DNA from 2 places in the Bacillus sp. NEAU-Y102 genome. Region 2 is predicted to be linked to the other one. Evidence: riboswitches for the same ligand, from Rfam matches in the RefSeq annotation. Region 2 holds a riboswitch; the other holds the start of a gene.
What was found. Region 2 has a riboswitch for S-adenosylmethionine ahead of mtnK (S-methyl-5-thioribose kinase). Riboswitches for the same ligand answer to the same signal wherever they lie in the genome.
Positions count from the first base shown of each region.

Region 1: linked by a shared signal. The riboswitch ahead of ACYFX0_RS17585 (bifunctional O-acetylhomoserine aminocarboxypropyltransferase/cysteine synthase) and the one ahead of mtnK (S-methyl-5-thioribose kinase) in region 2 are both predicted to bind S-adenosylmethionine.

Region 1 is NZ_JBTWFK010000006.1:301,031-305,941, forward strand. It holds gene ACYFX0_RS17575 (homoserine dehydrogenase) at 1-556, opposite strand, end outside; gene metA (homoserine O-acetyltransferase MetA) at 698-1,603, opposite strand; gene ACYFX0_RS17585 (bifunctional O-acetylhomoserine aminocarboxypropyltransferase/cysteine synthase) at 1,587-2,885, opposite strand; SAM riboswitch class I at 2,978-3,082, opposite strand; gene ACYFX0_RS17590 (YjjG family noncanonical pyrimidine nucleotidase) at 3,265-3,960, opposite strand; gene ACYFX0_RS17595 (transcriptional regulator YeiL) at 4,068-4,739, shown strand; gene ACYFX0_RS17600 (FMN-dependent NADH-azoreductase) at 4,799-4,911, opposite strand, start outside.
Region 2 is NZ_JBTWFK010000001.1:968,550-973,460, reverse strand. It holds gene ACYFX0_RS04745 (pyridoxal phosphate-dependent aminotransferase) at 55-1,233, opposite strand; gene ACYFX0_RS04740 (carbon-nitrogen family hydrolase) at 1,248-2,111, shown strand; SAM riboswitch class I at 2,183-2,324, shown strand; gene mtnK (S-methyl-5-thioribose kinase) at 2,415-3,596, shown strand; gene mtnA (S-methyl-5-thioribose-1-phosphate isomerase) at 3,593-4,654, shown strand; gene ACYFX0_RS04725 (YvrJ family protein) at 4,722-4,883, shown strand.

The DNA.
Region 1 (4,911 bases), on a different contig from region 2:
GTTGTTGGGCTTCTTTTAACACGTCGTTATATGCTCTCCCTTCGTCTGACATTTTCGTCAAAATAAAATTTGTCGTTCCATTTACAATTCCCATGACTTTCGTAATAAGATCTGAAGAGAGTCCTTCTACAATACTGCGTAGAATTGGAATTCCCCCTGCCACACTCGCTTCATAGAAGAGATCAGTTTTATTATCTTTTGCTGTCGCTAATAATTCAGCTCCATGTAATGCCATTAAGTCTTTATTTGCAGTTACAACATGCTTTCCGCTTTTTAAAGCTTGTAAAATATATAATTTTGCATCATCAATGCCACCCATTACTTCGATGACAACATCAATATTTGGATTATCTAAAATTTCATTTGCATCTTGTGTTAATAGAGTAGAAGGTACCTCTACTTCTCTCTCTTTTTCAATATTTTGTACTAGTACTTTCGTTACTTTTACAGGACAACCTACTTGGTGGATAAGTCGCTCTTGATGATCTGTAATGATACGAACTACACCACTCCCAACTGTCCCAAGACCTAATAAACCAACTTGAATTTCTTTCATAGTACTGTCCACCCCTCAAAAATTGTGTTTAGATGAAATTATATGAATAAAAAATCTGAAAAACAATGTATTTCGAACATTCGGAAAAATAAAGGTTAATCTTTACAAGGAAAACGTTGCCACGTGTTACACAATCTTTCTTTACAATATATAAGGGGTTTCTTGATACACGTAATAATTCAACCAATTAGAAAACAATAAATTCCCATGACTCCTCCACCTAACAAGGGGCTTTTCATCTGGATTATTATGTTTAAAATAGTTTTTTGGCACATCAATATTTAATCCCTTGTCACGATCTCGTTCGTATTCTTGCTTTAACGTATCACAACTATATTCACTATGCCCAAGGGCAAACACTTGCCTTCCTTCTTGCCCAATGACAAGGTGAACACCCGCTTCCTCAGAATTTGCTAATAATGTTAAGTCTGTCACCTCTCTAATATCACTCTCTCGTACTTCTGTATGACGAGAATGGGGAGCAAAAAACAATTCATCAAACCCTTGTAACAATTTCACATGTTGCTCGCAAACTTCATGTTCAAATACACCGAACATTTTTTCCTTAAGAGGATACTTTGGAACACCATAATGATAATACAAGCCAGCCTGTGCCCCCCAGCAAATATGGAGCGTAGATGTTACATTCGTTTTTGAATACTCCATAATACGTTTAAGCTCTTCCCAATAATCTACCTCTTCAAAAGAAAGAGTTTCAACTGGTGCTCCTGTTATAATGAGCCCGTCAAATTTTTCATTTTCAATATCACGAAATGTTTTATAAAAGCTCATTAAATGGTCCTGCGCTACATTGCGAGACAAATGTGATTCCATATGAAGCAAATGAACATCTAATTGCAACGGTGTGTTGCCAATTAAACGAAGTAATTGCGCTTCTGTTTCTTGCTTTGTAGGCATTAAATTTAAGATAGCAATTTTCAATGCCCGAATATCTTGTGTTTCTGCTCGCTCCTTCGTCATTACAAATATATTTTCCTTCTGCAACACTTTGCGAGCTGGTAAATCTTTATCAATTATGATCGGCATGTTCTTTGCCTCCGACTAGCGCCGCTTCTAAATCTGCAATAATATCAGAAACATCTTCTATGCCAACAGATAAACGAATTAAATCTGATGTAACGCCAGCTAGACGCTGATCTTCAGCACTTAATTGTCTATGCGTTGTGCTAGCAGGATGTATAACGCAAGTTCGTGCATCCGCTACATGCGTTACAAGAGTTGCTAGTTTTACATTTGCGATAAATTCTTTCGCCGCTTCTAATCCGCCCTTAATGCCGAATGTTAAAACACCACTAGCACCTTTTTTCAAATACGTTTGTGCTAACGAGTAATTTTCATTGCTATCTAATCCAGGATAATTCACCCATTCAATACGTTCATGGTTAGCAAGCCACTTAGCAACTACGAGAGCATTTTCACTATGACGCTCCATTCTTAAATGCAGCGTTTCTAAGCCGATATTGCTAATATACGCATTGAATGGGCTCATACAGTTTCCGTAGTCCCTTAATAATTGAACACGCGCCTTCACAATATAAGCTGCTGCACCAAAATTTTGAACGTAACTTACGCCGTGATAACTTGGATCCGGTTCAACAAGTTCAGGATATTTCCCATTTGTCCAATCGAAGTTCCCTCCGTCAATGACAATGCCGCCTAAAGAGCTTGCATGACCATCAATATATTTCGTCGTAGAATGAACGATAATATTTGCTCCGTGCTCAAATGCTTGGCATAAATAAGGAGTTGCTAATGTATTATCCACGATAAAAGGCACTTCTAACTCTTTCGCTGCATCTGAAAATTCTTTAAAATTCAAAACGTTCATCGCTGGATTTCCTAATGATTCTGCATAAATGAGCTTCGTCTTATCGTTAGCAAGTGCCGCAATTTCATCTGCCGTTAAATTGGGATTAAAGAACGTAACATCAATGCCAAGCTTACGTAAACTCACCCCAAATAAATTAAACGTTCCCCCGTAAACAGTTGAAGAGCAAAGTAAATGGTCTCCACTACTACAAATATTTAAAACTGCGAGCATAATAGCCGCTTGCCCAGAAGCCGTTGCAACAGCTCCTACCCCGCCTTCTAAATCTGATAACTTCTGCTCAAATGCAGCTAGAGTAGGGTTTCCAATACGCGTATAAATATATCCTTCTGCCTCTAAGTTAAATAGGGCTGCTAAATCATCCGAAGTATCGTATTTATACGTTGTACTTTGATAAAGTGGTAAAACACGTGGTTCACCATTCTTTGGCGTATAGCCACCTTGCACACAAATCGTTCCTTTTCCCCATGATTCTCCCATCTCTCATTCTCCTTTCTTTTATACAAAATAAAAAACTGCCCCTTTCCTGAAAACAAGAAAGGAGCAGTTTGAAAACACGCTCTAAAGGCTCTTTCTTATCTCTCAGGATTACTACCTGCAGGATTTGGCACAATTCCGTTATACGGCTGTTGCCAAGGTTTCATCGGGCCTGTCCCTCCACCTTTTCTTGATAAGACTATGCAATTACCGTTGATTTTATAGCAATAATTTCCTAATGTCAAACAGTTTTTCTGAATGTTCTAAAATAAATATTAACAATTTCATATAAAGCAACAAAAGAAATATATTCCATACTAACTCGAAAAAGACCTTTAGAAAAAATGATTCATGTAAAATAAACCCCAATCATCTATTTTCATTAAACAAACTGTTTTAATAGAGCGTATAATTCTTCAAAATTATGCACTTCATATGTCGGTATAATCCCACTATCATTTAATTTCCTTTCTGGATTAAACCAACAAGTATCAATTCCCGCTACATATCCACCTTTAATATCGGCACTTAATGAATCCCCAATAATCAGCCCTTCTTCAGGTGCAAAGTTAGGAATCCGTTCAAAAACATAATCAAAATACTCTTTCATCGGCTTTTGAAAACCTGTATCTTCCGAAACAAAAACATCTTTAAATAATGAATGTAACCCTGCATTACGCAAACGTTTATCTTGCGTCTTAGAAACACCATTTGTCACTATATACAACTCATACTCCCCTTGAATTTGATTTATAAATTCAAACGCACCTTGCATGAGTTGATTTCCTTCTTCTAAGTAGCTACGATAATTATTTTCGAATAATATACCGTCTACTTCTTCTCCATACTCTTTAAACAACATAGAGAATCGTTTATTTACAACTTCATTACGTGATAGTTCACCTTTTTCAAAAGCATTCCAAAGACCTTTATTTATTTTTTTATAACGAGCCCCTATCTCCTCTGTTAAAGGGATTCCCTTCTCTTCAAGAAGCACCTGTAAAGCTACTTTTTCAGCCTTTTGGAAATCTAATAATGTATCATCTACATCAAATAGCAATGTTTTATATTTTTTCATAAATTCATCACACTCTCTTTTCTACAAAAACAAATTTACATAAATCGTATCATTCCTTCTTGTAAAGATAATAGGAGATATCTCATACTATAAATAGGGGTGAAAATATGAAAATCAGCAAAAATGAAGAAGAAATTTATCAATACATGCGAATCCATCAATTCCATACCCTATTTTCATTTCATGTCTTGCCATATGTAGAGCTGCATTCTTTTCAAACGAAAGAGATGATATGTAGCGAAGGAAACGCCCTCCCTTATCTCTATTACTTAATTTCTGGGAAAGCAAAAATATATATGAATCATAAAAACGGGAAAGTTTCATTAATTAATTTTATTCAAGCACCATCTTTTATCGGGGAATTAGGATTAATAGGAGTAGAAAATATCACCAAGTCCGTTGAAGTACTAGAAGATTGTGTTTGTTTAGCACTTCCTCTTAAAGATTGTCAGCAACTTGTATTACAAGATGCAACGTTTTTACAGCACTTATGCAAATTTATTGGAGAAAAGACAATTACTCGCACTGAAAATTACGCAAAAAACTATAGTTATCCTTTCGAAAATCGATTAGCTGCTTTTATTTTATTAACAGAACAAAATAATTGTTATATAGAAAAGCATACTGAGGCTGCAGAATACTTAAATGTCAGCTATCGTCATCTTTTATATGTATTAAACCAGTTTTGCCAACAAAATTATTTAAAAAAAGAAGGCCGAACATATTATATACAAGATCGAAATACATTAGAAAAGCTTGCTGACGAGCTGAAAATATAAAGAAACAGCATTAACATAAACGTTAATGCTGTTTCTTTGAGTGACGATTATAATTTAAATTAAAATTTACTTGCTACTTTAGCTGCTTCTTCAAGACCTGCAGCAATGATTTCTTCTGCTTTATCTGGGAATTGGTTATGTCCTTCAATAACTACTGTTTCCATGTTTGTTG
Region 2 (4,911 bases):
ATGTTTAAATTTTTAAGATAACTGAATTTTGTCAGATATTTTTCATGTTGTCAATTACTTTTTGAAAAAATTTAATTTATCAATTCGATTAATGGCTTCCCGTAATCTATCTTCTGTATGCAAGAGACCCACACGGATATACCCTTCGCCATGTTCACCAAATCCAACACCAGGAGCAACTGCAACATGTGCTTTTTCTAGTAAAATATCAGCAAATTGCTCAGAGGTATATCCTTTTGGAACAGGAAGCCATGCAAAGAATGACCCTGTTGGAATGTTTACATTCCAACCAATTGATTGACAAGCCGAAATAAGAGCGTTTCGTCGAGATTCGTAACTATTTACAAGGTCTATTACGCAAGACTGTGAACTTAATAGTGCTTCGCGGGCAGCATCTTGAACTGCACCAAAAATACTAACATACATATGATCTTGTAATAAGTTAATGGTTTCAATGACACTTTCATTCCCTACTGCAAAAGCAATACGCCATCCAGCCATATTGAAAGTTTTCGATAGAGTGTAAATTTCAATACCTGTATTTTTAGCACCGTCTGCTTGCAAGAAACTAACAGGTTTTTGACCATCGAATCCAATCGCACCGTAAGCAAAATCATGAACCACTAATATATTATGTTTATTAGCAAAATGAATAGTTGCATCAAAAAAATCTTTTGATGCAGTAGCACCTGTAGGATTATTTGGATAGTTTAAAAACATTAATTTTGCACGCTCGGCAATAGAGTTATTAATTTTTGTGTAATCTGGTAAAAAGTTATTTTCTGCAATAAGCGGCATTGTTTCAAATTGTGCTTTTGCTAAAGCAACTCCTGATAAATAATCTGGATAGCCTGGATCTGGAACGAGAATCGAATCACCAGGGTTTGTAAAACAAACTGGTAATTCTACTAATCCAGCCTTTCCACCAAACAATATAGCAACTTCAGTTTTCGGATTTATTATTACATCATATTCACGTTGATAGAATGTTGCCACGGCTTCTTTTAAACTTTCATGTCCGCGAAATGGCGGATATTTATGATGAATGGTCTTTTCTGCAGCATCTTGTAAAGCTTTTACGATATGCTGCGGTGTTGGTTGATCTGGATTACCTTGACCTAGATTAATAACATCGTGACCAGCTGCAACGAATTTGTTAACTTTTGCAACAAGTGAAGCGAAAAATTGTGTTGGCAATGATGTTACTATCTCAGAAGGTTGAAATAATTTCATACTTTCCACCTCTTTTGAAAGTTGTTACAATTCTAGTGACAAATGATATAATCTTTCCAGTATTTTGTAAAGAGAAAAATAAGAATGGGGCTGAAAAAATGAAAGTCGCATGTATTCAAATGGATATTGTTTTTGGGGATGTAGAAAAAAATATTGAGAATGCTAAAAATAAAATAAGCGAAGCGATGAAGGAGAGACCGGATGTTATTGTCTTACCAGAATTATGGACAACAGGATATGATTTAGCAAGACTTTCTGAAATTGCAGATAGGGATGGATTGGAAACGAAAGAAAAGTTGAAAGAATGGTCGAAACAATATGGTGTACATATTGTTGGTGGTTCCATAGCGAAGCAAACAGAGCAAGGTGTTACAAATACAATGTATGTGGTAAACAAGGAAGGAGAACTAGTCAATGAATATAGTAAAGTGCATTTATTTCAGCTTATGGATGAACATAAATATTTAATCGCTGGAAATAGTACAGGTGAATTTAAGTTAGATGATGTAGAGTGCGCCGGCACAATTTGTTATGACATTCGTTTTCCAGAGTGGATGCGCGTTCATACTGCAAAAGGTTCAAAAGTTTTATTTGTTGTAGCAGAATGGCCATTAGTTCGTTTAGCACATTGGCGTTTGCTATTGCAAGCAAGAGCAGTTGAAAATCAATGTTATGTTGTTGCCTGTAATAGGGCAGGAAAGGATCCGAATAATGAGTTTGCCGGTCATTCTTTAATTGTCGATCCTTGGGGCGAGGTTGTTGTAGAAGCAAATGAAGAAGAATCAATTTTATTTGGAGAGCTTGTATTCGAGAAAATTAAAGAAGTACGTAAAGGAATTCCAGTTTTTGCGGATCGTCGTCCAGAATTATACAAATAAAATGTTGACAAGTGATTTTTATTCTTGGTATAGTCTTCAACATAAAGTTAAAAATTCAAAAAATTATACAACTCTTATCAAGAGCAGGTGGAGGGATTTGGCCCGATGAAGCCCAGCAACCGACCGTAATACCATTGTGAAATGGGGCGTTTATTACGCCAAAAGGCACGGTGCTAATTCCAGCAGAAAGTAAAACTTTCTGGCAGATAAGAGGGGAGAAGATAAACTTCAAACCTCTTTCTTAGTGGAAAGAGGTTTTTCTATGTTAGAAAAACCTCTGAATTTAAAAAGGGGGAGAAGACGATGGGATATTATTCATTAACAGAAATAACAGCTGTACAATATGCGAAAGATCATGGCTATTTTGAAGCGAAGGCAAATGTCGTTTGTCATGAAATTGGAGACGGAAACTTAAATTACGTGTTCAAATTAGATGATGGAGAGAAATCAATTATAATAAAACAAGCACTGCCCTATGCGAAAGTAGTTGGTGAAAGCTGGCCATTGTCTATAAAAAGAGCAACGATTGAAAGTAAGGCCTTACAAATTTTTGCGCAGTATGTACCGGATTATGTTCCAGCAGTGTACAGTCATGATGAAGAGTTAGCGATAACGGTAATAGAAGACTTATCAAGACTAACAATTACAAGAAAAGGATTAATAGGCGGAGAAGAATATCCGCTTTTATCCCAGCATATCGGCCGTTTTCTAGCACATGTTTTATTTTACACTTCAGATTTTGGTTTACAATCAGAAGAGAAGAGGGTACTAGAAGGTACCTTTGTAAATCCGGATCTTTGTAAAATTACAGAGGATTTAGTGTTTACAGATCCGTTTGGACATTATGATACAAATGATTATGAGCCAGATTTACAGCTCGTGGTTGATGAACTTTGGAGTGATAAAACTTTAAAACTAAAAGTAGCACAATATAAATATAAGTTCTTAACAAGAAAAGAAACTCTTATTCATGGTGATTTACATACTGGTAGTATTTTTTCGTCACCTTCTGAAACGAAAGTGATTGATCCAGAATTTGCGACCTATGGCCCATTTGGATTTGACATAGGTCAATTTATTGCAAATCTATTATTAAATGCTTTATCTAGAGAAGAAGAAAAAAGAAGTGTACTATTTTTCCATATAGAAAAGACGTGGAGTTATTTTGTAGAGACTTTTACAAAGTTATGGATTGGAGAAGGTGTAGAAGCATATACCAAAGAAAAACAATGGTTACCAATTATTTTGCAAAATATCTTTACTGATGCTGTTGGATTTGCAGGATGTGAACTGATTCGTAGAACAATTGGTTTAGCTCATGTAGCAGATTTAGATGAGATAGAAAATAAGGAAACAAGAATTCAAGCTAAGAAACAAGCGCTATCCATAGGAAAAGAACTAATAAAATATGAATCTAAAAGTGCTGATATTCAACTGTTTCGAACATTATTTCAACAGACAGTTTCAGGGGGCATAAAAGCATGAGTACAATTGTTACTGTTCCGAGATCTGTAAGTTGGAAAGGTGATGCAATTGCGGTATTAAATCAAACGAAATTGCCGCATAGCACAGAATATAAAACATTGACGACTATTGAAGAGGTTTGGAAAAGCATCGTAATGTTAGAAGTACGAGGAGCGCCTGCAATTGGAATTGTAGCTGCATTTGGCTTGGCGCTTGAATCAAAAAAATATAACACTGTACATATTGAAGAATTTCAAAAGAAGTTTAATAGAGATTGTAATTATTTGGGGACGTCACGCCCGACAGCGGTCAATTTATTTTGGGCAATTGATCGTATGAGAGAATCTATTCGAGGGATTACTACAATAAAAGAAGCACAAAAAACATTAGAAGAAGAAGCGCTTCGCATTCAGCAGGAAGATGAAGAGGTGTGCCGAAATATTGGGGAATATGCGTTAACATGTTTTAAAGATGGCGATAATATTTTAACAATCTGTAACGCTGGAAGTATCGCAACTGCCAGATATGGAACTGCATTAGCTCCCTTTTATATTGGAAAAGAGAAAGGTGTGCGTTTACATGCATATGCGTGTGAAACGAGACCAGTTTTACAAGGTGGTCGTTTAACGACGTGGGAATTGAAGCAAGCAAATATTGATGTGACCCTTATTACAGATAATACTGCAGCTCATGCTATTCAAACGAAAGAAATAGATGCAATTATTGTAGGGGCGGATCGAATTGTCGCAAATGGAGATACGGCAAATAAAATAGGGACAATGAATTTAGCTATTTTAGCAAAGTACTTTGATATCCCATTTTATGTTGCTGCGCCACTGTCAACATTTGATGTTACGAAAGAAACTGGCGCCGAAATAATTATTGAAGAAAGAGATGAAACAGAAGTTACGAAAATCTTTGGAAAACAAGTAGCACCAATCGGAACGAATGTTTATAACCCTGCATTTGACGTAACACCGAACGAATTAATTACAGGAATTATTACTGAGAAAGGTATTATAAGCGGGGATTATAAACGAGAAATTGCATCATTATTTGAAAAACAGGCTAATACATAATAGCTTGTTTTTTTATGCCTAAATGCATTGTTTTCTCTTACTTATATAATGAAAGGAGGGGAAGAGGATGGAAGAGTGGATCAAGATGATAGGTAATGTAGGGTTTCCAATTGTTGTAACATTATATTTACTCCACCGTATTGAAAGTAAATTAGAGGGGGTAATTGTTGCAATTGAGAAGCTCCCGCGGCAATTACTAAAGTACGAAGATCCTCGTAATAAAAAATAAAGTTTGCTCTTCTTGAGCAAACTTTATT